DNA from 3 places in the Labrys sedimenti genome. Region 1 is predicted to be linked to each of the others. Evidence: predicted binding sites of a transcription regulator. Region 1 holds the regulator's gene; each other region holds the start of a gene.
The links. Region 1 encodes PhoB, which activates phosphate uptake and scavenging genes when phosphate is short. Its sites were predicted from a motif close to TGTCATNNANCTGTCAT; they were not measured.
Positions count from the first base shown of each region.

Region 2: the regulator PhoB is predicted to act here: its motif matches at 7,308-7,324, upstream of U1R88_RS02020 (RNA degradosome polyphosphate kinase).
Region 3: the regulator PhoB is predicted to act here: its motif matches at 6,599-6,615, upstream of U1R88_RS30260 (inorganic phosphate transporter).

Region 1 is NZ_JAXOUF010000002.1:21,942-31,723, reverse strand. Features, by position in the region: gene pstC (phosphate ABC transporter permease subunit PstC) at 1-255, shown strand, start outside; gene pstA (phosphate ABC transporter permease PstA) at 267-1,109, shown strand; gene pstB (phosphate ABC transporter ATP-binding protein PstB) at 1,118-1,933, shown strand; gene phoU (phosphate signaling complex protein PhoU) at 1,968-2,687, shown strand; gene phoB (phosphate regulon transcriptional regulator PhoB) at 2,701-3,402, shown strand; gene U1R88_RS06520 (RNA polymerase sigma factor) at 3,651-4,892, opposite strand; gene U1R88_RS06515 (YciI family protein) at 4,910-5,266, opposite strand; gene U1R88_RS06510 (aldo/keto reductase) at 5,352-6,302, opposite strand; gene U1R88_RS06505 (RrF2 family transcriptional regulator) at 6,384-6,830, opposite strand; gene U1R88_RS06500 (RNA-binding S4 domain-containing protein) at 7,015-7,341, opposite strand; gene U1R88_RS06495 (helicase-related protein) at 7,424-9,782, opposite strand, start outside.
Region 2 is NZ_JAXOUF010000001.1:428,783-438,564, forward strand. Features, by position in the region: gene parC (DNA topoisomerase IV subunit A) at 1-410, shown strand, start outside; gene U1R88_RS01990 (glycosyltransferase family 61 protein) at 488-1,606, opposite strand; gene U1R88_RS01995 (L,D-transpeptidase) at 2,133-2,642, shown strand; gene U1R88_RS02000 (CDP-alcohol phosphatidyltransferase family protein) at 2,774-3,304, shown strand; gene U1R88_RS02005 (AI-2E family transporter) at 3,404-4,507, shown strand; gene U1R88_RS02010 (P-loop NTPase family protein) at 4,504-5,193, shown strand; gene U1R88_RS02015 (hypothetical protein) at 5,238-7,106, opposite strand; gene U1R88_RS02020 (RNA degradosome polyphosphate kinase) at 7,455-9,641, shown strand; gene U1R88_RS02025 (Ppx/GppA family phosphatase) at 9,715-9,782, shown strand, end outside.
Region 3 is NZ_JAXOUF010000021.1:5,016-14,797, forward strand. Features, by position in the region: gene U1R88_RS30225 (ABC transporter ATP-binding protein) at 1-65, opposite strand, end outside; gene hslU (ATP-dependent protease ATPase subunit HslU) at 434-1,735, shown strand; gene U1R88_RS30235 (MetQ/NlpA family ABC transporter substrate-binding protein) at 1,964-2,767, shown strand; gene U1R88_RS30240 (class II aldolase/adducin family protein) at 2,843-3,550, opposite strand; gene infA (translation initiation factor IF-1) at 3,935-4,216, opposite strand; gene U1R88_RS30250 (DEAD/DEAH box helicase) at 4,253-5,560, opposite strand; gene U1R88_RS30255 (tetratricopeptide repeat protein) at 6,208-6,555, shown strand; gene U1R88_RS30260 (inorganic phosphate transporter) at 6,666-8,264, shown strand; gene U1R88_RS30265 (copper homeostasis protein CutC) at 8,453-9,175, opposite strand; gene U1R88_RS30270 (ROK family protein) at 9,172-9,782, opposite strand, start outside.

The DNA.
Region 1 (9,782 bases):
GTCATGCTCGGCTTCGGCCGCGCTTTGGGCGAGACGATGGCGGTGACCTTCGTGATCGGCAACGCCAACCGAATATCGGCATCGCTGTTCTCCTCGGGCGCGACCATCGCCTCCACCATCGCCAACGAATTCCCGGACGCACCGGCCGGCTCGCTGCGCAGCCAGTCGCTGCTGGAGCTGGGCTTCGTCCTCTTCGTGATTTCCTTCATCGTGCTTGCGATCTCCCGCATGCTCGTGCGCACCAACGCCAAGTAAGGGAGAGCATCATGGCCAATCTCGCCCAAGGCAGCGCCCGTCTCGCCCGCCGCCGCGCCCTCGACTATGCCTACAAGGTCGTCTCCATCAGCTTTGCCGCTATCTCCCTGCTGGCGCTGGCATGGATCCTGTTCACGCTGCTGCGTGAGGGGCTGCCCTCGCTGACCATGGACCTCTTCACCAAGGACATGGCCGATGGCGGCCTGCGCAACGCCATCGTCGGCTCTCTCGTCATGGTGCTGCTCGCCCTCCTGATCGGTGCGCCGATCGGCATCATGGCCGGCACCTTCCTCGCCGAGGCTGGCCGCGGCAGCAAATTCGCCGATGCGGTGCGCTTCATCAACGACATTCTGCTCTCCGCGCCGTCCATCCTGATCGGCCTGTTCGTCTACCAGATGATCGTGGTGGCAACGGGCGGCTTCTCCGGCTGGGCCGGCGTGATCGCCCTCGCCATCATCATCCTGCCGGTGGTCGTGCGCACCACCGAGGACATGCTGGCCCTGGTGCCGACCAGCCTGCGTGAAGCCGCCTTTGCCCTGGGATCGCCGATGTGGAAGGTCATCACCTTCGTAACCTGGCGCTCGGCCCGTACCGGTATCGTCACCGGCATCCTGCTGGCCTTGGCCCGCGCCGCCGGCGAGACGGCACCGCTGCTGCTTACAGCCTTCGGCAATTCCAACTGGTCGCTCAACCTCGGCAACGCATTTGCCAGCTTGCCGGCAGCCATCTACCAGCTCGCGCCCTATCCCGACCCCAAGGCCGTCTCGGTGGCCTGGAGTGGCGCCCTCCTCATCACGGCCGGCGTGTTGGCGCTCAATATCCTGACCCGCTTCGTGCTCGCTCCCAAGAAATGAGTGCTCCCATGTCCGCTACCCCCCAAGCCTCCATCGCGGTTGCCGAACGCCCGATCGCTGATCCAGCCGCCGCCGTGAAGCTCAAGGTCGAGAATCTCGACTTCTATTATGGCGAGAAGCATGCGCTCAAGGGCATCAACCTCGACATGATCGACCGGCAGGTCACTGCCATGATCGGTCCCTCCGGCTGCGGCAAGTCGACCCTGCTGCGCGTGCTCAACCGCATGTACGACCTCTATCCGGGGCAGACCGCCAAGGGCCGCGTGCTGCTCGACGGCCAGAACGTCATCGGCAAGGAAATCGATCCGGCCGTGCTGCGCGCCCGCATCGGCATGGTGTTCCAGAAGCCGACGCCCTTCCCGATGTCGATCTATGACAATATCGCCTTCGGCGTGCGCCTGCATGAGTCCATCTCCAAGGCGGAGATGGACCAGCGCGTCGAGTGGTGCCTCACCAAGGCCGCCTTGTGGAACGAGGTCAAGGACCGCCTGCACGCTTCGGCCCTCGGCATGTCCGGCGGCCAGCAGCAGCGCCTGTGCATCGCCCGCACCATCGCGGTGAAGCCCGAAGTCGTGCTGCTGGACGAGCCGACCTCCGCACTCGATCCGATCTCGACCGCCAAGATCGAGGAACTGATCGACGAATTGAAGCGGGACTTCACCATCGTCATCGTCACGCACAATATGCAGCAGGCGGCGCGCTGCGCGGATGTGACGGCCTTCTTCTATCTGGGCGACCTCATCGAGGTCGGCCAGACCAACAAGATGTTCACCACCCCGAACGACAGCCGTACGCAGGACTACATCACCGGCCGCTTCGGCTGATTCCCGGCCAGCGTCGAATTCATTTGGAGGCGGCATGTCCGACCATATCGTTACATCCTTCGACCAGGAACTGCGCGAACTGCGCAACATGATCGCCGAAATGGGTGGCTACGCCGAGAAGAGCGTGGCCGACAGCGTCGAAGCCCTGCTCAAGCGTGACACCCAGCGCGCCAAAGCGGTGATCGATCTCGATGCCGCGATCGACAAGCTGCAGCGCCAGGTCGAGGACCGGGCCATCCTGATCATCGCCAAGCGCCAGCCGCTGGCCCTCGACCTGCGCGAAATCGTCTCGGCCCTGCGGGTGGCCAATGACCTCGAACGGATCGGCGACCTCGGCAAGAACGTCGCCAAGCGCGTGGTGGCCATCCACAGCCACGCCCAGCCGGCCCAGCTCTTCGGCGGTTTCGATCACATGGCCGACCTGGTGCTCGAGCAGCTCAAGCAGGTGCTCGATGCCTTCGCCCAGCGCAACGTCGAGGAAGCGCTCTCGGTCTGGCGCTCGGACGGCGAGATCGATGCGATGTATACCTCGCTGTTCCGCGAATTGCTGACCTACATGATGGAAGATCCGCGCAATATCGGCTTCTGCACCCATCTGCTGTTCTGCGCCAAGAACATCGAGCGCATCGGCGACCACGCCACCAACATCGCCGAGACGGTGCACTATTTGGTCACCGGTGAATCGCCGGCCGGCGAGCGGCCCAAGGCGGACAACAGCACCGATCTTGTCGATCTTCCTGTGCCGGCTAAATAACAAGGGATAGGCCATGCCTCCCAAGGTTCTGATCGTCGAGGACGAAGAAGCCCTGACTCTGCTGCTGCGCTACAATCTCGAAGCCGAAGGCTATGAGGTCGATAGCGTCGCACGCGGAGACGATGCCGAGATTCGGCTGCGCGAAAGCGTGCCGGACCTCGTCCTGCTCGACTGGATGTTGCCGGGCCTGTCCGGCATCGAATTGTGCCGGCGCATCCGCATGCGGCCGGAAACCGAGCGCCTGCCGGTGATCATGCTCACGGCGCGCGGCGAGGAAACCGAACGCGTGCGTGGCCTTGCCACCGGCGCCGACGACTATGTCGTCAAGCCCTTCTCGGTGCCCGAACTCTCGGCCCGCGTGCGTGCCTTGCTGCGCCGGGCCAAGCCCGATCACGTCGCCTCCCTGCTCAAGGCCGGCGACATCTCGCTCGACCGGGAGACCAAGCGTGTCCATCGCGGCAATCGCGAGATCCGCCTCGGCCCGACCGAGTTCCGCCTGCTCGAATTCCTAATGCAGGCGCCGGGACGGGTGTTCGCGCGCGAGCAGTTGCTCGACAGCGTCTGGGGCCGCGACGTCTATATTGACGAGCGCACGGTCGACGTGCATGTCGGCCGCCTGCGCAAGGCGATGAATCGCACCCGCGAGATCGATCCGATCCGCACCGTGCGTGGCGCCGGCTATTCCTTCGACGAGACCTTCGCCAAGCAATCCTGAGGGCGGTTTGCGGGCATTGCCCGCCCGCTTCCTTTCGCCAAGGCTGCGCGACGTAGTGAGTAATACCAGCACGCTTTGAGTTCGACTCATCAACGTCATTGCGAGCGAAGCGAAGCAATCCAAGAGCCCTGAACTCCAGGCCTGCGAGTTCCTGGATTGCTTCGCTTCGCTCGCAATGACGGGTCGGGGATTGCGCGAGTTGGTGTAAGGGTGAGCATCAGTGTCTGACCAGTTCTCTGGCCACGCAATCACGCCCCCAGATCCGCCAGGCGTCCCTGCAGATAGCGGCGGATGGCCGGGTCGCTCTCCAGGCCGATCGCCCGCGAATAGGCATTGCGGGCCTCTTCCGGCTTCGCCGCCCGCGCCAGCAAGTCGGCACGCGCTGCCCAATAGGGCTGGTAATCGATGATGCGTCCGTCGCCGGCGACCTCGTCGAGCGCGTCCAGACCAGCCTGCGGCCCCGCAAGGCGGCCCAGCGCCACGGCCCGGTTGATGGCGGCCACCGGAGAAGCGGTCAGCAGGACCAGGGCTTCATACAGCGTGACGATCGCGGCCCAGTCCGTCGCCGCGCAGATGCGTCGATGAGCATGGGCCGATTGCAGCGCGGCTTCCAGCTGATAGCGGCCGATCTGGCGGACCTGGCCGGCCCGGGCAAGCAAGGCCTCGGCCTCCTCGATCAGCCCGGCATCCCAGAGCGCGGTATCCTGCTGCTCCAGCGGAATATAATCGCCACCCGGGCCGCGGCGTGCCGCTCGCCGCGCTTCGGCGTGCAGCATCAGCGCCAGCAGTCCCAGCACTTCTGCCTCGCCGGGCAGGAGCGAGGCCAGCAGCCGGCCGAGCCAGATACCTTCCGCCGACAGATTGCGCTCGCGGGCGTGAGCCCCTTCCGGATCGGCCCAGCCCTCGGCATAGACGGCGTAGACGGCCGCCAGCACCGCATCGAGGCGGCCGGGCAGCTCGTCGGGCTCCGGGATGCGGAAGGGAATGCCGGCCTGCTTGATCTTGGCCTTGGCCCGCACCAGCCTCTGGCCCATCGCAGTGGGTGAGACCAGGAAGGCGCTGGCGATCGCGCCGGCATCGAACCCCAATATCACCTGCAGGATCAGGGGCGCACGCACGGAAGCATCGAGAGAGGGATGGGCGCAGGCGAACATCAGGCGCAGGCGCTCGTCGGGCACGGCATGCCGCTCGCCCTGCTCCGAGGCGAGGGCCTCGACATGGCGGATGACCGCGTCCGCCTTTTCGCCGCGCAGCCTGGCGCGGCGGGCCGCATCGATCTGGCGGCGGCGGGCCGCGGTCAGGAGCCAGGCCTCGGGATTGGCGGGCACGCCGCCCGCCGGCCAATGTTCCAAGGCTGCCGCGAAGGCGTCGGCCAGGGCGTCCTCCGCCCCCGCAATGTCGCTCGAGCGTGCCGCAAGAAGTGCGACGAGACGGCCATAGCTGCGTCGCGCCACGACTTCGGCAAGGTCGGCAGCGGGGGCCGAAGACACCGGCTCGGCTCGTTTGCTCAATAGTCCTTCGGGTCCCATATCGGCCGGACCTCGATGGTCCCGATGGCCGCGCTCGGGCAGCGCGCCGCCCAGCCGATCGCGGCATCCAGGTCCGGCACGTCGATGATGTAGAAGCCGCCGAGCTGCTCACGGGTGTCGGCAAAGGGACCGTTGAGCACCTGGCTCTTGCCGTCGGCGATACGCACGGTGGTGGCCGAAGCCGTCGGACGCAAGCGGCTCCACGGTCCCAGGCTGCCGGACGACTGGAGCGCCTGCGTGTAGGCTTGGTAGGCGGCCAGGATCTGCTGCTTGTTGGCGGGATCCGCCTTCAGCATGGCTTCTTCGTTGCTGTAGATCAGAATTGCGAACTGCATGGGTTCCTCCTGTCTCTGCCGGCGCATGATGCGCCGGCATGACAATGACGCGCCATCCCGTTCGCTTTCGACAGCGGCAGGAAAATTATGCGCTTGCCTTGGTAAGCTGCTCGATCTCGGCCGATCCGAGATTGAGCTCGGTCGCCTTGATCAGGTCGGCGAGCTGCTCGACGCTGGTGGCACTGGCGATCGGAGCGACGATCCCGGGCCTTGCGATCAGCCAGGCTATGGCAATCTGGGCCGGCGTGGCGTTCTTGGCCGCGGCCACCGCATCCAGGGCGGCAAGGATGCGCAGGCCCCGCTCGTTGAGGTAATTGCCCATGTCGCCGCCACGGGCATTGCTCTTGGCGAAATCGGCTTCGCTGCGATATTTGCCGGACAGGAAGCCCTTGGCCAACGAAAAATAGCTGGTCACGCCGATCTCGTTCTTGAGACAGAAAGCCTCGAGTTCGCGCTCATAACCGGAACGATCATAGAGATTATATTGTGTCTGCAAGTTCTCGAAGCGCGGCCACATCTCCTTGGTGCTGATCGCCAGCGCCTTGAACATGGTGTTGGCGCTATGATTGGAATTGCCGATCACCCGGACCTTGCCGTCCTTGACCAGCTCGGCATAGATGCCCAGCGTCTCCTCGAGTTCGACTTCCGGATCCTCCCAGTGGGAGAGATAGAGATCGATATAGTCGGTCTGCAGGCGCTTGAGCGAATCCTCCACCGCCTGGACGATGTAGGCACGCGACAAGCCCTTCTTGCCCGGCCCCATTTCCGAGCCGACCTTGGTGGTGATCACGATCTCGGCGCGATTGCCGCGAGCCTTCATCCATTTGCCGATGATCGCCTCGGATTCGCCGCCCTGATTGCCGGGAACCCAGGCTGAATAGACATCGGCAGTGTCGATCAGGTTGAAACCACCCCCGACGAAAGCATCGAGGACGGCGAAGGAGGCTTTCTCATCCGCGCTCCAGCCGAAGACATTGCCACCCAGGCCAAGCGGAGCAACCGACAGATCCGACCGTCCAATCGCACGTTTTTCCATGAATGCTCTCCATATTCATGACAACAAATGGGCCGTCCGGCACACGAGCGTGCCGGTTCGGGCTCAAGGGCCGCAGGGAGTTCAAATCGAATAGGTCAGCTCTTGTTCCCCGCCCCCTGCCTGACGCATCTCTTCCACCGACATGTTGTCGAGCAGGTTGGAAGAGAGGTCCCGCACACGCCGCATCAAAAGGCGTACAGTGCAACCTGGAACATCCGGGCAGTCGAGGCAAGGCTGATAAGCGGTATGGCTGGCGCAGGCGATCGGCGCGAGCGGACCGTCGAGAACCCGGATGGCATTGCCGACACTGATCTGGCTGGCCTCGCGCGCCAGCATGTAGCCACCGCCCTTGCCTTTCTTGGAGCGTACGATGCCGGCCACGCGCAACTCGCCCAGGATCGCGTCGAGAAACTTTTTGGGAATGCGGTTGGCTTCGGCGATTTCCTGGCTTTGCGCCGTCTCGCCGGCCGGCAGGCTGGCGAGGTGCGCCAGCGCCTTGAGACCATATTTGCCCTTGTTCGTCAGCATTGACCGATTCGCTCCACGCAGGACAAAGTCCATCCTGTCTATCACGAATATAGGGATTATGGACCGAATCGGTAAGAGCCATTGCTAGGAAGGTGGCAGCGCAACACCCCTTCTCCCCTTGCGGGAGAAGGTCCCGGCAGGGGGATGAGGGGAGCCGCGCAGACACACGTGAACTCGCCGCCAGCTATCCGGCATCACTTTGCTCGGACCCCGCCGCCGGCCGGCCCGGCGGTTCGGGCGACAGGTCCTCATAGAGCGTCTGGGCCTCGCTCGCCGGGCCGCGCCGATCGCCAAGGGCGAGAACGCGATAGACCCGCACGGTACGCTCCAGGGCGATGGTGAGGACGTCCCCCGCCTTGACGGCCTTGGCCGGGTTATCCGTGCGCGTACCGTTGAGGCGGACATGACCGTCCGCCACCAATTTGGCGGCCAGAGAGCGCGTCTTCACAACGCGTGCATGCCAGAGCCATTTGTCGATCCGAAGACGATCCTGGCTTCCGGCCTGGCTCATAAGTCAGGTTCCCTAGAGCAAAACGCGTTCAGACGCGTCTTTGCGATTCGGGTGACTCCGTCAAATCGCAAAACGCTATGGATCAGGTCTTGTCCGATTTGCCGCCCTGCATCTGCTCCTTGAGGGCAAGCAGCTTGGCGAAGGGCGAATTCGGATCCGGTGCACGATTGGAGTCGCGTCCTCCCTGCGGCTTGGAGTCGCTCGACCAGTTGCGCGGGCGGTCGCCGCCCCGCTCCTGCCGGTCGGGCCGCGGGCCACGATCGGGACGCGGGCCACGGTCGGGGCGGGCATCCGCCCGGGACCGCCCACCTTCACCGCTCTGCTTGCGCTCGCCGGAGCCCCTGTCCTCCCGCGGACGGCCATTGCCGCGATCGTCGCGGCGCGGCCGGTCGAAGCGGTTGGGCCGCTCGCCCTGCCGGGCCTCCGCACCTTCGGCGGGAGCTGCGCCTTCCGCCGGAGCCGGTCGGCCACGGCGGAAGCCACCGCCTGCCTCAGGCTTGCGTTCGGCGCCGGGCTGGCGGTTGCCATGCTGGGGACGGCCATGGTGATGCGGGCGCTGATGCCGCTCGAAGCGCGCCGGACGCCAGACCTCGATCTCCGGCACTTCCTCGGCCACCGCCTCGGCGGCGGGCGTCTCGGAGGAGGTTTCAGCCGTGGTCGCAGCCTCGGCACCTTCGATGCTCTCGCTCGCTTGCGCGGGCTCTTCAGAAGCCGCAGCCTCGGTTCCGGCCGTTTCCTCGGCCGGGGCTTCGGAGACCTGAACCTCCTCGGCTTGGACCTGTTCGGATTGGACCTGCTCGGCTTGGACCTGCTCGGCTTGAGCTTCCTTGGTTTGAGCTTCCTCGGCCAGGGCCTCCGCGATCTGCGCTTCCTCGGTCGGAGCCTCGGTGCTGGGCACATCGTCGGCCGGTGCGTCGCTCACCGCCTCTCCGGCAGCCTCTGCGACTTCCTGGAAGCTGTGCTCATGCGGCGGCGAGCCGATCGCCTCCATGGCATCGATCTCGGCGGGCGTCGGGGCGGCATCCTGGTTCGATTCGGCAGCCTCAGCACCGTCCGCTGTCTCGGACGCGGCGGCCTCGACAGGCGCTGCCGGCTCGGTCGGCGCCGGCAGCCGGATTTCCTGGGTGATCGCCGGGCCCTTGCGCTTGTCCGAACGATAGCCCAGGCCTCGCAGGATCGAGGCGAAATCCTCGCCCGAGCAGCCGACCAGCGAGGTCATCTGCACGGTGGCGACGAAACCGTCGCCATCGGCCGTACCGGCCGGCGGCTGGCCCACCGTGGTGCCGGGGCGATAGGCGATCGCCGGGCGAATGAGGTCGGCGAGGCGTTCGAGAATGTCGACGCGCACCGCCCGCTCGCCGCAGACGCGATAGCCGACCAGGCGATAGAGGCCCTTGTCGATGGTCTTGTCGGCCGGCATGGAGGTCCGGCCCGAGGCCGCCAGATGCGGGATCTCGTCGAGCCCCTTCTGGTCGAGGCCGCCATGGGTGAGAGCCCACAACTGCGCGGCGAGGGCACGGGGTGCCGGCTTCATCAGCATCGGCAGATAGATGTGATAGGCGCCGAAGCGCACGCCATGCTTGCGCAGCGAGGCACGCTGATTCTGGTCGAGCTGCTTGAGGTCCTCGGCCACCTTCGAGCGGTCGAGCACACCCAATGCCTCGACGAGCTGGAAGGCGATGCCCTTGGCCAGACCCTGCAGATCCTCGGCCTTGTCGAGCAGCAGCAATGGCCCGAGCAGGCGGGTGATATGGTTGCCGATCCAGATGTCGAGGCGCGTCTGCACGGAATCGCGCGCAGGCCCGGTCAGTTGCTCATCCGCCAGCAGGCGGATGCGCGGCGCCAGCGGCTTCTCCCCGCCGATGAGCTTGGCCACCGGCTCGCCGATCCAGCGCACAGTGCCATCCGCCGCCAGGGCGAATTCGGTATCGGGCGCCTGCGCGAATTTCTGGGCCCGCGCCTCGATCTCGCCTGCCAGAGCCTTGGCCGCGGCGGCTCGCAAGGCGCGGCCGCTTTCACCGTCACCGGCACTCGGGTCGGGCGCGAACTGGAAACCCTGCAGTGTTCCGACATGCTGTCCTTCGACAATCACATCGCCGGTTTTGGTAATTTCAGTCTCAAGCATGGCGTTTTCTCTAAGGCGCCGCATCAGCACGCTGGTGCGACGGTCGACAAAGCGTTGGGCAAGACGTTCGTGCAATGCGTCGGAGAGCTTATCCTCCACACTGCGTGTCACACCTTGCCAATGAGCGGGGTCTTTCAGCCAGTCAAGCCGATTTGCCGCAAAAGTCCAGGTTCGGATATGGGCGATACGGGTTGAAAGCGTATCGATGTCACCGTCGGTCCGATCCGACATGGCAACCTGACGGGCGAACCAGTCGTCCGGGACCTTACCCTCCCGCATCAAAAATCCATAGAGATTCGTGATGATGTCGGCATGG
Region 2 (9,782 bases), on a different contig from region 1:
TTGCGGCGACCGACGGTCGTGGCTTCCTGGTGCCCGAGGACGATATCCTCGCCAATACCCGCAAGGGCAAGTCGGTGCTGAATGTCGATGCGCCGACGGAAGCCAAGCTGATCGTGCCCGCCATCGGCGATACGGTCGCGGTGATCGGCGAGAATCGCAAGATGCTGGTCTTCCCGCTGCACCAGATCACCGAGATGTCGCGGGGCAGGGGCGTCAGGCTGCAGAAATACAAGGACGGCGGCCTCTCCGACGTGCGTGTCTTCGACAAGGCGCAAGGGCTGACCTGGAGCGATTCCTCCGACCGGACCTGGACCGTTACCGACCTTGTCGAATGGACTGGCAATCGCGCCGACGCCGGGCGCCTGCCGCCCAAGGGCTTCCCCAAGAACAACCGGTTCACGGGCAAGTAGCAGCGGAGCGGCTGCTTGTGGAGCGCTTTGCGATTTGACTGGATCATGTCAAGTCGAGAGGCCTGAATTCGAGGGCCTCAGTCCAGCAGCGATGTCACGCGATCGAGAAAGCTCTCGATGTCGTCCTGGCTCGCGTCGATGGACATCGGCCTGTCCGCGGTGGGCCAGAGGCATCCGCGGGTGAGGTAGACCCCTTGCTGCTCCAGCACGTCGCTCAAGCGCATCTGGACGGCGTTCCAATGCCCGATGCAACCGACGACGGTGCCCGGTCCGGCAAAGACGGAGCCGTGCAGCGCCGAGCCATATTCGCCGAGGAGTGCATTGGCCTGCGACAGCGTTGCGATCTGCTCAGGCAGGTTCAGTTCCTCGGGGCGGATGACCTCGAAACCGCGTCGCCTGGCCTCCTGCTCGAAGAAGTCGCGCTGCCTGAAAGGCCGGTTGGCCGAGGGGCCGGGACCGCCTCGTGAAAGACAGAGGCGTCGGCCGGCCGGCACTGAAGCCGGTACCAGCGACCGATAGAATTCGCGCAGATAGGGATGGAAGGTATATTCACCGGAAAAGCAGAATGTCGGTACCACCGCGCGAGCGAAGAGCAATCGCTCCCGCCCCGGTGTGTAGCGCAGGATTGCGTCCGGCCGGACATTGCAGGTCGACAGCAGCAAATCCTCGACCCAGGAAGGCGTATCATGGGGCAGGGGGATGACCCACTCGTCGCGGAGCGATGCCAGGGACTGGCTGGCAATGGATACCCGCGGCAGGAATTCGACCAGCCAATGGCCCCAGATGGCGCATCCCGGGCCAGCCACGACGAGAGCGGGGCGGTCTATGTGTCTTGCCGCCGCCCCACTGAAACGCGAGGCAAAATTCGCGTCGGCGCGGGCCATGGACAGGGCGACATTGGTCGACAGATTGGCATCATCGACGACCTGGCCGCCGTGGACGAGGATCCCGGGACGCCAGACCTCGACGTCGCGCAGCAGGAAGCAACCGATCGGGTCGACTGTGGCTCGCGGCTTTTTCCAATGCAGAGCGTGGACCCAATCGTCTTTACCGCCTTCGCCCAGCATATGGGCGGGACGGGCCGACGCCGCTTCCCGGGAGGAGCGAAATTCGAGAAAGCCGCTCCACGCCTGCGCGGCCGCCCCGTCAGGATGCGAGGTGGCCAGGGCGGATATCGAAACCGTGGCAAAGCTCATGATGGGCTGTCCTCACGGCAAGGAAGTGGCCTTGGATGACGAATTCACGGCGAAGGACAAAAGGTCTCTTTCCGCAAGGACGATCAATCCGATCTGAATGCATGCTGAACAAAGGGTTAAAAAATAGCGACTTTCTGCCGCTGTCTCTGCCACAATTACGCCTGTCGTTTCCGGGATTGTCGCAGCCATCTTGCCTTGCATTGCCCTGCAGGGCGCAACCCCGGGCGTTCTTCCGGGACGTGTGGTTCTCGACATGACGATTGCAAGAAAAGCACTTTTACCCGTCCTCGCCCTCCTGGTGATCGGAGGGACGGCCCAGGCCCAGGAGTGGGGCTACCCTCCGGATGACGGCTATTATCAGGACGATGGCCTCTCCCGTCCGCGCCAGTGGCGGGATCCCCAGCCAACCTACCGGGCGGATCGGAGCTTCGAGGAGCCTTACGATTATCAAGAGGATCCCTATGGCTATTATGGCGACCAGGATGGCGATGCGACGCCAGGCCGGCGCCCGCAGCGCCAGGCTTCGATCGATCCGAACAGCGTCTCGCCCAATCTCGATTCCGGCACCAAGGACGATGGGCAGGCCATGCTGGCGCGGTCCCCGATCCCGCGCACGGTGGTGCCGTTCTCCGGCTACAGCCCCGGCACCATCGTGATCTCGACCAAGGAGAAGCGGCTCTACCTGGTGCAGGACGACGGCACGGCGCTCCGGTATGGCATTGGCGTCGGCAAGCAGGGCTTCACCTGGAAGGGCACGGAAACCATCAGCAGAAAGGCCGAATGGCCGAGCTGGACGCCGCCCAAGGAAATGATCGCCCGCCGTCCCGAATTGCCCGATCATATGGAGGGCGGCCTCAACAATCCGCTGGGCGCGCGTGCGCTCTATCTGGGATCCACGCTCTACCGCATCCACGGCACCAATGAGCCGAATACCATTGGTCGGGCGGTTTCCTCCGGCTGTATTCGCATGGCCAACCCTGATGTGATGGACCTCTACCAGCGGGTGGGGGTCGGCACCACGGTAGTGGTGCTCTGACGCCTTGTTCGGACGTGTCGCGGCGATGCCTGACGTCACCGTCGAATCGCTGGACCTCTGGACGACCGCCGAGGATGCCGGCGAGCCCGCCCATACGTGCCTGCGCTCCCGCGGTTTGCTACGATCCGATCATGACGATACCGAATCTGATCACCATCCTGCGATTTTGCCTGGTGCCGCTGGCGGTGTTGTGCATCACCTCGGGGACCTGGGGCTGGGCTTTCGTCGCCTTCCTGGTGGCCGGCATTTCCGATGGCGTCGATGGCTTCATCGCCAAGCGCTTCGACATGCGCAGTGAATTGGGGGCCGTGCTCGACCCCCTGGCGGACAAGGCCCTGCTGGTTTCGATCTTCGTCACGCTGGGGATCGTCGGTGTGGTGCCGGCCTGGCTGGTTATCCTCGCCGTGTTCCGCGATTTCATGATCATCGGTGCCGTGCTGGTGTCCTGGGTCATGAGCCAGCCGGTGCAGATCGCGCCGCTGATGCTTTCCAAGCTCAACACCGCGGTACAGATCGCTTTCGTGGCCCTCGTGTTGTTCGCCAAGGGCACAGGATGGCCTTTTCCTTTCTTGATCGAAGTGGGTTCCATCCTGGTCACGCTCTTGACCATTGCCTCTGCTGCCGCCTATCTGCGCCAGTGGCTCAACCATATGGCCGGATGAATATTCCGGCCGCGGAAGGCCATCCGCCATCTCAGCCGTCCCGGACGAGGTTTGCTTGGCCGGGGAGAACGGTGTGGATCGAGCTTCAGGAGCGAATGGATGAGCCTCCAACGGCAGGTATTCTTCTGGCTCGGTGCGCTGGCTTTGTTCATCGCGCTGATCTGGCTGCTCCAGGGCATGGTATGGCCCTTCATCGCCGGCCTGGTGATTGCCTATTTCCTCGATCCCGTCGCCGACAGGCTGGAGAGGCTGGGCTTGCCGCGGTGGGCGGCCGCCTCGGTGATCCTGCTCGGCTTCATCTTCCTCATCGTGCTGGCGATCCTCCTGCTGGTGCCGATGCTGGGCGAGCAGTTCAACGGATTGCGCGAGAGGCTGCCAAGCATCGTAGCCTCCATGCAGCGCATTCTGGGCGAACTCAACCAGAGCTGGCTCGGGGGCCTGCTCACCGAACGGCTGCAGGACATCCAGAAGTCGCTCGGCGACTATGTCGGGCAGGGTGCCCAGGTGCTTGCCACCTTCGTCTCCTCGCTCTGGTCGGGCAGCCAGGCTGTCATCGGGGTGGTCAGCATCCTGATCGTCACGCCGGTGGTGGCTTTCTACATCCTGCTCGACTGGGATCATATGGTGGCGCGCGTCGACAGCTGGCTGCCGCGTGACCATGCCGATGCCATCCGCGGCATCTTCCGCGACATCGATGCCGCCATCGCCGGCTTCGTGCGCGGCCAGGCGACGGTCTGCTTCCTGCTCGGGCTGTTCTACGGCTCCTGCCTGACCTTTCTCGGTGTCAGCTTCGGCTTCCTCATCGGGCTGTGTACGGGTCTGGCCTCCTTCATCCCCTATGTCGGTTCCATTCTCGGCTTCGTGGTCAGCGTCAGCGTGGCGCTGGTCCAGGTCTGGCCGGACTGGCATTTGCCGGTCTATGCCGCCCTGGTCTTCGTGGCGGGACAGATTCTCGAAGGCTATGTGCTCTCGCCACGCTTGGTCGGCGGTTCGGTCGGGCTGCATCCGGTCTGGCTGATGTTCGCCCTGCTGGCCGCTGGCAGCCTGTTCGGCTTCATCGGCCTCCTGGTTGCCGTGCCGGTGGCGGCGGCGATCGGCGTGCTGGTGCGCTTTGCCTTGTCGCGCTACCTCGCCAGCCAGTATTATACCGGGCATGTCGACCAGGATCAGGCTGCGGCACTGCCATCGGACCCTTCGTCGTGACGCTTCCCCGCCAATTGGCGCTCGATCTGCCGTTGCAGGCCTCGTTTGCCCGCGAGGATTTCCTGGTCTCGCCCTCCAACGAGGCCGCCTATGCCTTCATCGAGCGCTGGCCCGACTGGCCGTCCCGCCGTGCCTTGCTGATCGGCCCGAGCGGCTCGGGCAAGAGCCATTTGGCGGCGATCTGGTCGGATGCGGCTGGCGCGGTCACGCTGGCGGGCGAGGCACTGCGGGACGACAATGTCCCTGTCTTGGTCTCACACAAGGCGGTGGTGATCGAGGATGCCGGGCGCGGCATCGACGAGACGGCGCTTTTCCATCTGCTCAACCTCACGGGCGAGGCGGGCGCTTCCCTGCTGATCACCGCCCACGAGCCCCCTGAGCGCTGGGGGCTCGTGCTTCCGGACCTCATCTCGCGGCTGCGGGCCATGACGGCCCTGACCATCGCGACGCCGGATGACGGTCTGTTTCGCATGCTGCTGGTGAAGCTTTTTCTCGACCGCCAGCTCATCGTCGACAGCACGCTGGTCGACTTCCTCGTCAACCGTATCGAGCGCTCCTTCGCCGCAGCGCGCCAGGTGGTTGCCGTACTCGATCGCGAAGGCCTGTCACGCGGCCGCCGGATCACCCGGGCCCTTGCGGCCGAACTGCTCAAGGAAGTGCTGGCGTCGCCAATCGACGAGGAGTGAAATCGATCGCGCCTCGTCGCGATCGGCTCATCATGATGCGAGCTCTATCGCAAACGGACGCACTGGCCGACGGTGTTCATCTGAAGTTGGCCTCCGGCGAAAGACGCCACTCCGACGATATGGACAGGGGAACTCTGCGTTTTCGCGGTGAAGTCGAACACGAACGGACCGACCCCCCGAATTTCCCCGCCCGACCATTCGCCGGTTTCCATGAACATGCCTTGTCCGGGTGCAATCGGCATCGCGGTGGATTGGGTACTAAAGGCCCCCTGAAAAGCTCTAACCTTCGTCCCGCCGGCCGGCAGGAGCTGTAGTTGGGCGTGGCAACTCCAAACGCCCGGCGCGAGAGAGAATGTCCCGATGTCGCGTACAACCCGGTCGCTCATGTCGACCGGCGGCGGCGATGTCTGCACGAGTTCGCCGGGGAGGCCTTGATAAAGAGCCGATTGGGCATCCGAACCGGCCCATGAAAATGCATTGGATGGCGGCGGTCCGGGTTTGAAGAATTCGGTGAAGAGATTCCCGGCGACCACCACCCCGCTGGTGCCGGCGGTCTTGACGATCAAGGCCGCCGAGGTCTTCAAGCCCCGATATTCGATCTTGTTGTTACGGATCTGCACATCCGATGCGCCGGCTCCGGTCGGAATACCGCAGGAGTCGGTGGTGACGTTGATGAGGGAGCGAACTTCGAGGGGTTGGGCGTTGTTGGAAATCCAGGCTCCTTCAAGGCGTACCGTCGAGGCTCTGCAAAAATTGAAGAAGTTCTTGCCGGCGGGCGTCCAGAATCCCGCGGCTGGGTGGATCAGCCAATTGCCGCCCTTGATGGACAGATGCGAGACTTGTCGTGCATCGACATGGCCTTCATAGGCGTCGCAAGAGAAATTATCCGCCACATATTGGAGCGGGGAGTAGCCCTTATAGTCGGAATCGATCTGGATGCAGGTGCCGACTTCCCCGGCGGCCGAATTGATCAGGCTCTGATCCTCGAGCCCCAGCATCCTCGGGGGATTGGTCGACTGGAAACGATAGCCGGTCCTGTAATATTGGGTCAGCGTGTTCTGGATACGATTGACGAAGGTATTCGTCCCGCGAAACCAGATACCGGTTCCCGTGCTGGCCAGGCCTTTGCGCGATGGTCCGGCAGTGATCATGCCGCCCTCGATCATAGTGCCGGCCGAGTTGACCAAGATCATGCCGGTGTTGAAATTTTCGAGAGCGAAGTTGGAATAAGTCCCGTTGACGCCGGGCGTAAACCTGGCGTTGATTCCGATCGTGCTCCTGGAGGCAGTATCGTTGGATTGGAATTTGATGCCCTGGAGCTCCAGCTTGTCTCCCTTCGGGGCGCCTGTCCCGCAGTGATCCCAGCCATTGCTGGCGCCGAAGCGAAATATGGTGAGTTTCGGTCCGGCTCCCTCGAAGCGAATGCTTTTGCCGCAAGCAGAGATGATCGGCGTGGAGAAACGAGCGGTCAGGGGACCCAGGCGGAACTTCAGGGCGCTCGAATTCGTCTGGATCAGCGAATTGATGACGACGCCGTCGATCTCGTCCGAAAGAGAGCGTGCCGCCGGGAGTATCGCCTGCCATTGCACCAGGGACCAGCCTGCGGTGCTGCGACCGTTGAGAATGGTAATGCTGGACAGCGGATGGCTCTCTCCGTCGCCGCGAAAGCCATAGGATCTGAGGACGCGCTCGTCGATATCCTCACGGTTGCGCAGATTGGACGGAAGCTCGAAAGCACCCGTCATCGGATTGATGCAACCGATGAGGGCGCCTCCATTTTCGCTTGGATTGCGGGTATCCTGCACCGAAACACACCCAGAAGCGCCGGATCGATCGGTCTGGAGCACCCGAGAAGCATCGGTCTGGGCTGCGACATGTGTCAGTTGGGCGAACAGGCAGGCCAGGATAATCATGGGAACAACTGGGAACCTGCACATGCCTGATTTGCTCCTGGAGCGGACTGGTCGTTTCGTCCGTTGGGGATGAGGGGCTCGAGGGTCGCATGGAAGATGCCTCATGCGGTCTGCCTGGGTCCAGCTCGTTGAGCGCGCCAGCGATGGTTCCACAGGCGACGGGGCGAAGTTTTGCGAATTTTCCCCAGCACGACCATTTTATGTGACAGCATTGTCATATAGGCGGCCTAAGCAGGCTTCCCCATGACGGGCGACGATTCCGACTGGCGGGATGGGGAACGGCAGCCTGGGACATAGCGAGCGGCATTGACGACCATGACCAGCACGGCACAGACGGCGGAGAGCGCGATGCAAGGCGATGAGATACGGGAGGCGGCACGTGACGTGGCTCCCGCTCAAAACTCGATCGCGCTACGCGTCAGCCCGGACCGCTTCATCAATCGCGAGATTTCCTGGCTGCAGTTCAATCGCCGCGTGCTGGAGGAGGCGTCCAACAAGAGTCATCCCCTGCTCGAGCAGCTGCGCTTCCTGTCGATCTCGGCCAGCAATCTCGACGAGTTCTTCATGGTGCGCGTCGCCGGCCTGATCGGCCAGGTGCGCGAGGACGTCACGGCGCGCAGCCCCGATGGCCTGTCGCCGGCCGAGCAACTCGTCAAGATCGGCGAGGCGGTGTCCAAGCTCGCCACCGACCAGCAGAAACGCTGGAACGAATTGCGTGACGACCTGCTGCTCGAAGGCATCGTGATCACTGAACCGCGCGACCTTTCCAAGGCCGAGCGCGCCTGGCTGGACGATTATTTCCTCAGCTACATCTTTCCGATCCTGACGCCGCTCGCCGTCGACCCGGCTCATCCGTTCCCGTTCATTCCCAATCTCGGCTTCACTATCGCGCTACAGCTCAAGCGCATGAGCGACGGGCGCATGCTGAATGCCCTGATCCGTGCGCCCCACAAGGTCGAGCGTTTCATCCGCCTGCCGGACTTCGCCGAAACCGGGGCAGCCCGCTACATCACGCTGGAAAATCTGGCGGTGCTGTTCATCGCCAAACTGTTCCCCGGCTATACTGTGAAGGGGCAGGGGTCTTTCCGGGTCATCCGTGACTCCGACCTCGAAGTCGAAGAAGAGGCGGAAGATCTGGTGTTGCTGTTCGAGACGGCGTTGAAGCAGCGCCGGCGCGGCGTGGTGATCCGCCTCGAGATCGAAGCCGGCATGCCCGACAGCATCCGCCAGTTCGTGACAGAGGAACTCGACGTTGCCGACGACGCGGTGTTTCGCGTCGAGGGCATGCTCGCCCTCAACGAATTGTCGCAACTCGTCGGGCTCGACCGTCCGGACCTCAAATTCAAACCCTATTCGCCACGCTCGCCCGAGCGTATCCGCGATCATGGAGCCGATGCCTTCGCCGCCATCCGGCAGAAGGACATCCTGGTGCACCACCCCTACGAATCCTTCGATGTGGTGGTACAATTCCTCAACCAGGCAGCGCGCGATCCGAACGTGGTCGCCATCAAGCAGACGCTGTACCGCACCTCCTCCAACAGCCCGATCGTCAAGGCGCTGGCAGAAGCCGCCGAGGCCGGTAAATCGGTCACGGCACTGGTGGAGCTGAAGGCGCGGTTCGACGAGGAAGCCAACATACGCTGGGCGCGCGATCTCGAACGCGCCGGCGTGCAGGTGGTGTTCGGTTTCATCGAACTGAAGACCCACGCCAAGCTTTCGCTGGTGGTGCGGCGCGAGATGGGCCAACTCGTGTCCTATTGCCATGTCGGCACCGGCAACTACCATCCGATCACGGCGCGCATCTACACGGACCTGTCCTTCTTCACTGCCGACCCCGTGATCGCGCGCGACGTCTCGCGTATCTTCAACTTCATCACCGGCTATGCCGAGCCGGCGGCTCTGGAGCGCATGGCGGTCTCGCCCGTCTCGCTCAAGCAGCGCATCCTCGACCACATCAATGCCGAGATCGAGCACGCAAAGGCCGGCCGGCCGGGTGCCATCTGGTGCAAATGCAACTCGCTGGTCGATACCATGATCATCGACGCGCTCTATGCCGCCAGCCAAGCGGGCGTGCAGGTCGATCTGGTGGTGCGCGGCATCTGCTGTCTGAGGCCGGGTGTTCCCGGCCTGTCGGAAAATATCCGCGTCAAGTCCATCGTCGGCCGCTTCCTGGAGCATGGCCGCATCTATGCCTTCGGCAACGGCCATGGCCTGCCACACCAGAAGGCAGCCGTCTACATCTCCTCGGCCGATCTGATGGAGCGCAATCTCGACCGGCGCGTCGAGGCGCTCTGCCCGATCCTCAACCCGACGGTGCATGAGCAGGTGCTCGACCAGATCATGATCGCCAACCTTATCGACAACCAACAGAGCTGGAGCATCTTGCCCGACGGGACCGCCGAACGCATAGTCCCGCAGCCTGATGAAGAGCCCTTCAACGCCCACAAATATTTCATGACCAATCCCAGCCTATCGGGACGAGGCAAATCTCTTGAACACAACTCTCCCCGAACGCTCCTCAGCCGCCGACGCTGACACGCTGCCCCATGTCCAGGCTGCCGACGCGGCGGGGCCGGGGACGAGGCAGCCCGGTTTCGCACAGGGGCGCATCTGCCAGGGGCCGCCGATCGCGACGATCGATATCGGCTCAAACTCGGTTCGTCTGGTGGTCTATGA
Region 3 (9,782 bases), on a different contig from region 1:
ACGCCCTTGATGACGGGGTGGGTCCCGAATGATTTCCTGACATTGACGAAGTCGACTGACGCCACGACGTTTCCCCCAAGCAAAAGGATGATGAGCCCGATCACCGCCACCAAGGCGGCATTTCTGCCTTTTCGGCCTCTTTCGGACCGTTGCGAACACCTAAAAGGCCTGCCGGAGCCGACCCACCATCGGTGCAGACGGTCCCCACAGGCGGCGGCATCCTGACGGTGGGACAAGACTCCTGTCAAGGCAAAGAGCCCATCATCCCTCACAAATCTTCAGACCAATATACCCTGGGACGGAGGTTGCGTTATCATCATACCGCCCTCGCGCCATTCGCTTCGCGCAATTGCGGGGTCGGCTTCAATTCTCGATGCTGGATTTTCGCGTTTCAGCCATTATGTAGCAGCTTTACCCTTCCTCCCGAGTGCCTATGTCCAATTTCTCCCCCCGCGAAATCGTCTCAGAACTCGACCGCCACATCGTCGGCCAGCACGACGCCAAGCGCGCCGTCGCCATTGCCCTGCGCAATCGCTGGCGCCGCCTGCAGCTCGACGAGACGCTGCGCGAAGAGGTGATGCCCAAGAACATCCTGATGATCGGGCCGACCGGCGTCGGCAAGACCGAGATTTCGCGCCGCCTTGCCAAGCTTGCCAATGCGCCCTTCCTGAAGGTGGAAGCGACGAAGTTCACCGAAGTCGGTTATGTCGGGCGCGACGTCGAGCAGATCGTACGCGATCTCATCGATATCGGCATAGCGCTGGTGAAGGCCGAAAAGCGCAAGGAAGTCCAAGCCAAGGCACATCTGGCCGCCGAACAGCGCGTGCTCAACGCCCTGGTCGGCGCGACGGCGAGCCCGGCGACCCGCGATAGTTTCCAGAAGAAACTGCGCGCCGGCGAGCTCGACGACAAGGAAATCGAGATCGAGATGAAGGACACCTCCTCGCCTTCCTTCGAGCTGCCGGGCCTGCCGCAGGGCCAAATGGGCGTCGTCTCGATCGGCGACATCTTCGGCAAGGCCTTTTCGGGGCGCACCAAGACCAAGCGCACCACGGTCAAGGACAGCTATGACCAGCTGATCCAGGAGGAGGCTGACAATCTGCTCGACCAGGAGCAGATCGTGCACGAAGCCATCCGGCAGGTCGAGAACAACGGCATCGTCTTCCTCGACGAGATCGACAAGATCTGCGCCCGGGAAAACCGCGGCGGCGCCGACGTCAGTCGCGAGGGCGTGCAGCGCGACCTTCTGCCGCTGATCGAAGGCACCACCGTGTCGACCAAGCACGGTGCAGTGCGCACCGACCACATCCTCTTCATCGCCTCGGGCGCCTTCCATGTCGCCAAGCCTTCCGACCTCCTGCCGGAATTGCAGGGGCGCCTGCCGATTCGGGTCGAACTGCAGGCACTGACCCAGGACGACTTCCGCCGCATCCTCACCGACACGGAAGCCAGCCTGATCAAGCAATATGTGGCGCTGATGGGTACCGAGAACCTTGAGCTCAGCTTCACGCCCGAGGCCATCGACGCCATCGCCGCCATCGCGGTGCAGGTGAACGCCACCGTCGAGAATATCGGCGCGCGCCGGCTACAGACGGTAATGGAACGCATCCTCGACGAGATCTCCTTCACCGCCCCCGACAAGGGCGGCGAGAAAGTGACGATCGACGCCGACTATGTGCAGAAGACGGTGGGCGACCTCGCCAAGAACACCGATCTCAGTCAGTTCATCCTGTAAAGTTCATACGGTTGGCAGCCGGTCGTGAATGCAACTGCCTGACAAGCAAGGCCGCGACCTCCCTCCCCACGAAGCTGGGGAGGGAGGTCGCGCCTCATTCTACCCAGTTTCGGCTACCCTGCCCTATCGTCTCTTGGTTCAAAGACTCTATAAATATATAATTTTTATGGATTTAATGAACTGACTTTTCTACCATCGCATCGATCCATCCCTTCGGAGAGTTTATCGATGCCTTCCTCCCTCACCCGCCGCTCCGTCCTGGCGCTGGCCGCCGCTTCCCTGTTCGCCGCACCCGCGGCCGCCCTCGCCTCATCGACACGCATCCGCATCGGCGCCACGCCCGGGCCGATGGCCGAGACCCTGGAAGCGGCCAAGCCCGTTGCCGCCAAGTTGGGCCTGGACATCGAGGTGATCGAATTTTCCGACTATGTCGTGCCCAATGCCGCGCTCGATGCCGGGGAGATCGAGGCCAACGCCTTCCAGAACCAGCCTTATCTCGACAACCAGATCGCCGACCGCGGCTACAAGATCGTCGGCATTGCCCCGATCATCAATTCACGCCTGGGTGTCTATTCACGCCGGCACAAGGCCTGGAGCGAGGTGCCCGACGGCGCTACCATCGCCATTCAGAACGACCCGACCAATGGCGGCCGCACGCTCCTGTTGCTGCGCGACAAGGGCGTGATCAGCCTCAGGGACGGCGTCGGTTACAAGCCGATCGTCGCCGACATCACCGCCAATCCCAAGCAATTGCACTTCCTGGAGGTCGACGCGGCCCAGACGCCGCGCTCCCTCGACGATGTCGATGCCGCAGCCGTCAATGCCAATTATGCCGTCACCGCAGGTCTCGATCCGACCAAGCAGGCCTTGATCCTGGAAGAACTCAAGCCGCAATACACCAACCTGATTGCCGTACGCACCACCGACAAGGACAAGCCCTGGGTGCCGCTCCTGGCGCAATCCTATCGCTCGCCCGAGGTCCGGGACTTCGTCCTGGCCAAATACAAGGGCGCCTATGTGCCGACTTGGTGAACCCCGGACATCGCAGGGCGGGGTCCCGGCAAGTCGCCGGGCGCCTCCGCCTTTACTCCGCCAGGACTTCGAAGCTTATGGCTTCTTGTCCTGCAGGCCGTAGCTCTTGAAGCCCTCGACCACCTCAGTGATCTCGCTGTCGGGCAGGATGTTCGCGCCCCCGATCTGAAGGGCGTGGTAATATTGCTTGGCCAGCGTTTCCAGTTCATGGGCCAGCCACATCGCCTTGTCGAGGCTGGAACCGACGGCGATCATACCGTGATTGGCGAGCAGGCAGCCATTGCGGCCTTCCAGGGCCTCGAGGGCGAAACGCGACAATTCCTCCGAGCCGTAACGGGCATAGGGCGCACAGCGTATGTCGGGGCCGCCGAAGGCTGCGATCATGTAGTGGATGGCCGGGATCGGCTTGTGGGCAATGGCGAGGATGGTGGACCAGGTGGCGTGGGTATGCACCACGGCGCCGGCATCCGGGCGGCCCTTGAGGATGTCGAAGTGGAAACGCCATTCCACCGAGGGCTTCAGCGGTCCTTCCCAGGCGCCATACTCGCCCTCGAAGGGCATGGCGGCGATCATCTCCGGTTCCATCTCGTGATAGGGGATGGCCGACGGGGTGATCAGCATGCGGTCGCCGCAGCGAGCCGAAATATTGCCGGACGTGCCTTGGTTGAGGCCGTTGGCATTCATCCAGCGGCATTTGTCGATGATGGCACGGCGCAGGCCCAGTTCGTCTTGGCGTGGGTCGTCTTGGCGCGGATCGTCTTGGCGCGGATCGTCTTGGCTCATGGCGGATCTTCCGGAATCGAGGCTGTGCCATCGATGCGGAAGAAGGGCCCGGGGTGGCAAGCCAAAATTGTCGAATGAGCGATATTGAGCGCAGGAAGCCGGCGCGCCGGTCTCCAGAGCCTGACTCGATAATCGCAAACAGAACCGAGGAAGGCTGAGTTTTATCATGCCCGGGCTTATCCCGGGCATCCAGATACGGCCACTGATGGAGATTGCGGCCCTAATTATACCGGACAGCTTGTCCGGTGGGGGGGCGAAGCGCTGCAATGACAAAAGTCGAGTTTTACCGACTTTTCGGTCAGGCTCCGAAGACCGGCACGTCAACCCGCGCCCTCCGGCAAAGGAGGGCGTGGGCGGGCCTGAAGACCCGCCTACCGAATCCGATCAGCGGCGGCGCATATTGCCGCCGCCGCGCTGCGGCGGACGGGGGCCGGACGAAGCGCGCTCGTCCTTGTGGCGGAAGATGATACGCCCCTTGTCGAGGTCGTAGGGCGACATCTCGACGGTGACGCGATCGCCCTCGATGGTCTTGATGCGGTTCTTCTTCATCTTGCCGGCCGTGTAGGCGATCATCTCGTGGCCATTGTCGAGCTTCACGCGGAAACGGGCGTCCGGCAACACTTCGGAAACCTCGCCTTCAAATTCCATCAGTTCTTCTTTTGCCATGTGCAAATCCTGTTGGGAAAATGGAATGCCGCGCCCTTAGGCGGCGCGGCGCTGATTGTTGCGGCCACCCGGACGCCGCGAGCGCCCCGGGCGCGGTTGGCCCGAATGAGACTTTTCCGGCTGCCCGTTGTTGCGGGGCTTGCCATTCGGCTTGCCCTGATGCGGATGGCGCGGACCGCGTTCGCCGTGCTTCTGGTCGGCTTCGAGGCCCTGCACCGGAGCGGCCACCATCAGCGGCTTCTTGGTCAGGCGCTCGATCGCCTTGAGCTCGTCGCGCTCATTGGGATCGCAGAAGGAATAGGCAATGCCGCTGCGCCCGGCCCGGGCCGTACGGCCGATGCGGTGCACATAGCTCTCGGCATCCACCGGCATCTCGAAATTGACGACATGGGTGATGTCGTCGACGTCGATGCCGCGGGCGGCGATGTCAGTCGCCACCAGGATGCGCGTGGAGCCCGAGCGGAAATCCTCCAGCGCCTTCTGGCGGGCATTCTGCGACTTGTTGCCGTGGATCGCCGCCGAGGGGATACCGGCCTTGTCGAGATGGCCCGAGACGCGGTTGGCGCCATGCTTGGTGCGGGTGAACACGATGACGCGGCTCATCGCCGGATCATTGAGCAAATGGAGCAGCAGCGAGCGCTTCACCGAGGCCGGCACGTGATAGACGTGCTGGTCGATCTTGTCGACGGTCACCACCTCGGGCGTCACTTCGACATGCACGGGATTGAGGAGGATCTCCTCGCCGAGCTTCTTGATCGTCTTCGGCATCGTAGCCGAGAACAGCAAGGACTGGCGCTCCAGCGGCGTCTCGTCGACGATCTTGAGCACGTCGCGCGAGAAGCCCATGTCGAGCATGCGGTCGGCCTCGTCGAGCACCAGGATCTCCACCTTGTCGAGGCGAACCTTGCGCTGCTGCTGCAGGTCGAGCAGGCGGCCGGGGGTGGCGACAAGGATGTCGACACCGTCGGAGAGCGCCTTGACCTGCGAACCCTGGCTGACGCCGCCGAAGATCACGGCGATGCGGAAGCCCATATGCACGCCATAGGCGCGGAAGCTCTCGTCGATCTGGATGGCGAGCTCACGCGTCGGCGCCAGGATCAGGGCGCGCACGCCCTTGGGGCCGGCGCCATGGCGCGACTTCGACAGGCGCTGCAGGATCGGCAGCGCGAAGGCGGCCGTCTTGCCGGTGCCGGTCTGGGCCAGGCCCATCATGTCGCGCCCTTCGAGAAGGGCGGGAATCGCCTTGTGCTGGATCGGGGTGGGGTTCTTGTAGTCGGCGGCGTCAAGCGCACGCAAAAGCGGCTCGGCAAGGCCGAGCGCTGCAAAAGTTACTTCGGAAGTCACATTAAATCCTTCATGCCACGCTCGTCGATCGGACAGCAGCGCGGCCACCGTCCGGGTCCGCGATCACAGCCCGTCTTCAGCCGCAAAGGCATGATGAAACGGTACGGCGATATCGCGACCCACGCGCGGATGGGAGCAGCGGAATGTTGTTGGGGACGGCCGGGAGGTGAGGCACTGCTTCTGAAAAAGCCAAAAACCAGCGCGCCGCGCGAACCCCCGAGCGGTCGTTACACGCGGTTGCTGCGCTTTTTGCAGCGCAAAGTCAAGAAAAAAGCGGAGAAAGGGCAATCGCGGCGATGGAAAGGAGGACGGAAGGCCCATCCTGGCATCACAGGCGTCTCGGCTGCTCTTCCGTTCCCGCAAGCGTGCCGCCTCCAGATGCAGGCGAGATGCCTGCAATCCCGCCGGATTCTATGCCATCGTGGGGCGCAAGCTGGCCCTCGAGCGCCTAAAGAACTGACAGCGCCCAAGCTGCAAACGTCGCCCCCCCCCCGGCCCTCTAACGCAACGTCATGGACATTCCCTGACGTTGCTGTTCATATACGCTTAGATTCTTTCGAGCGTGACTCGGGACCCTGCGGCGGATGAAGGAGGGCTTCGCCGTACTCCCGGTAGGTTCCGCCGAAATGCAAGGGCGTTCCGTCAGCATGTCCGAATCCGAAACCACGCCTGCCGATGCCAGCCCGGCAAGGCCCGACGACCGGGACTTCGACAGGGCCATCGCCGAATTCAGCAGGGCGCTCGAACGCAGCCCCGATGCCGTCGACGCCTTGTACGAACGGGCCCTCGCCTATCACCACAAGCGATCCTTCCCGCAGGCTATCGCCGATTATGACAGGGTGATCGCGCTCGACCCCGGCCATGCCGATGCCCTCTTCAAGCGCAGCGTCGTGCATCGCCAGTTCGGCGCCTTCGACAAGGCCACCGCCGATTTCGACCGGGCCGTACAGCTCCTCTGGCGCCAGCAGGCGTTTTCCCCCGCGAAAGAGGCCTGACCGACCCGCCTTCTTCCTTGCCCGCGGCGCAAGGTTAACATTTTGTCATCTAAGCTTCACGAACCCCGCCTAAGGGTCGCCAGACCATGGAAACACGGGGATGTTTGGTGATGACGGACGTTACATCGGGCCAAAGGAGCGGCCATCCGCTCGATAGGCCTAGCTCTCTCGGCAACCTGCCCAATATCGTGATCGCCCTGATCCTGCTCGGGGGCCTGGGCTATGTCTGCTACGCGCTGGTCGCCGATCTTACCGGCGCGGTGGCCGTGCCCTGGATCCTGCTCGGCCTTGCCCTGCTGATCGCGCTCGGCTTCGAGTTCGTCAACGGCTTCCACGATACCGCCAATGCGGTGGCGACAGTAATCTATACCCATTCGCTCCCCGCCGAATTCGCGGTGATCTGGTCGGGTTTCTTCAACTTCCTCGGCGTACTCACGGCGAGCGGTGCGGTGGCCTTCGGCATCATCTCGCTGCTGCCGGTGGAACTGATCATGCAGGTCGGCTCGAGTGCGGGCCTTGCGATGGTCTTCGCACTTCTGATCGCCGCCATCGTCTGGAACCTCGGCACCTGGTATTTCGGCCTGCCGGCCTCGAGCTCCCACACCATGGTCGGCTCGATCATCGGTGTCGGCCTCGCCAACCAGTTCCTGGCCCCCGCCGGCTCGGCGACCAGCGGCGTCGACTGGTCCCAGGCCAAGAATATCGGCCTTTCCTTGCTCATTTCGCCCCTGTTCGGCTTCTTCCTGGCGGGCGCCCTGCTGCTCCTGATGAAAACCGTGGTGCGCAACAAGGCCCTCTATGTCGAGCCGAAGGGCAGCAATCCGCCTCCGTTGTGGATCCGTGGCCTTCTGATCCTGACCTGCACGCTGGTCAGCTTCTTCCATGGCTCCAATGACGGCCAGAAGGGCATGGGCCTGATCATGCTGATCCTGATCGGCGTGGTGCCCACCGCCTTCGCGCTCAACCGCACGCCCGACATCAACTATCTCGAAACCTACAAGGCTGCGTCGACCGCGGCCGGTTCGGTCCTGGGCAACTACATCAAGCCGGGCGTGGCGGTCGCTCCCGCCGATGCCAAGGTCAAGGTCGCCGAGGCGGTGCGCACGCGGACCTGGAGCGACGAGACGACACCGGCCCTCAAGATCTTCATCGAACAGACCACCTCCCAGCTCTCGCCCTACGGTTCGGCCGCGGCGGTGCCCGCGGGACTGGTCTCCAACACCCGCAACGACATGTATCTGATCGGCGAGGCCCTCAAGCTGATCGATTCCAAGAAGCTGCTGCCGGTATCGGATGCCGACCTGAAGGCGATCAAGACCTATCACACCGCCACCGACAACACGACCAAGTTCATCCCGACCTGGGTGAAGGTCGCCATCGCCCTGGCCCTCGGCCTCGGCACCATGGTGGGCTGGAAGCGCATCGTCGTGACGGTCGGCGAGAAGATCGGCAAGACCCACTTGACCTACGGCCAGGGAGCCTCGGCCGAGATCGTCGCCGCGGCGACGATCGGCGCTGCCGACTATCTCGGCCTGCCGGTCTCCACCACCCATGTGCTGTCTTCGGGTGTCGCCGGCACCATGGCGGCCAACGGTACGGGGCTGCAGATGTCGACGGTCCGCAACCTGATCATGGCCTGGGTGCTCACCCTGCCCGCCTCGATGGCATTGTCCTTCGTGCTCTTCGTGGTGCTGCGCCAGATCATCTGAGACCCTGCGCCTTCTTCGTTGGAATGGCCGCCCCGGGGCGGCCATTTCTTTTCGAAGCACTGACAAAGAGTAAAAAGCGCCTGATTTGCACCGTTGCCCTGCCCCTCACCCTTACCCCCGCCCCTTGCGGGGGGAGAGTAAGGGTGAGGGGCAGCTCAATCGGGGCTGAATTCATTCGCCCGGTTGACCTAAGCTGCCGCCATCGCATCCCGGAATGACCGGACGATCTCGACGCTGGTCTGGCGCCGCCCGCCCACCGCAAAGCCGAGGCGGACGGCATCGGCGCTCCATGGCTCCCCTTCGGCCGAACAGGAGCTGTGCACCTCGGTGACGGGAAGCGCCGCCAGCAGCGCTGCAATATTGGCCGGCGTCAATCCCGAACCCGGCATGATGCCGATGCGACCTCGGGCCGCCCGATGCAGGCGCACCAATTCGTCCAGGCCCGCGGATGCGCCAGCCGCCCCGCCCGATGTGAGGATGCGCTCGAAGCCGAGCGCGATGGCCGTCTCCAGCGCGGCCGGCCGGTCAGGCACCAGATCGAAGGCGCGATGCAGCGTGGTGCCGAGCCCCCTGGCATGCACCCGCAGGCGCGACAGCAGGGCTTCGTCGAGCCGGCCATCCGGCTGGGAGGCGCCCAATACGACACCGGCCAGCCCGGCGCCGCCCGCCGCCTCGATATCGGTGAGCATGATCTCCCCTTCCCGGGCGGAGAAGACGAAATCCCCGGCCCGCGGCCTGATCATGGCATAGGCCGGGATCGGTGCCTGCGCCGCTAGGCGCATCAGGCCCGGTGACGGCGTCAACCCGCCGAGTTCGAGCGCCGAACACAGTTCGATGCGGTCGGCGCCGCCTTCGATCGCGGCTTCGAGGCTGCGGGGATCGGCGACACAGATTTCGAGCAAGGCCGTCATGGACGTTCTCCCTGATGGGCCAAGAGGGCCGCGCCTATCAATCCGGGCTCCGGCGCCAGAAGACTCGGCACCAACAGCGGCCCGCCGGATCGCCGCAGGATGCGGCGGCGCACGGCCTCGTCCAGCCTTGCGATCAGTTCCGGTACGCTGGCGAGGCCACCGCCGACCGGCACGATATCGGCGCCGATGATATTGACGGCCAAGGCCAGGGGCGAGGCGACAAGATCGACTTGGCAGGCCACCGTGCGGGCCGCGGCGGCATCGCCCGCGCGCCAGGCGCTGATGATTTCCGTGCTCTCGCATTCGTCGCCGGTGAGATGGCGATGCAGCCTCTCGAGGCCGCGCGCGCCGCCGATCGTGTCGACACACCCCTTCTGGCCGCAGCCGCAGGCAAAGCGCGGAATCACGGCCGGCGGATCGCCCGCCTCGAGCGCCGCCACCGGTCCGTGTCCCCATTCCCCCGCAAAGCCGCCGGCGCCGGCGAGGATCCGCCCGTCGATGACCACACCGCCGCCGATGCCGGTGCCGATGATGATGCCGAAGACGATGCGATGCCCACGCCCGGCACCCTGCACCGCCTCGGCGAGGGCAAAGCAATCGGCGTCAT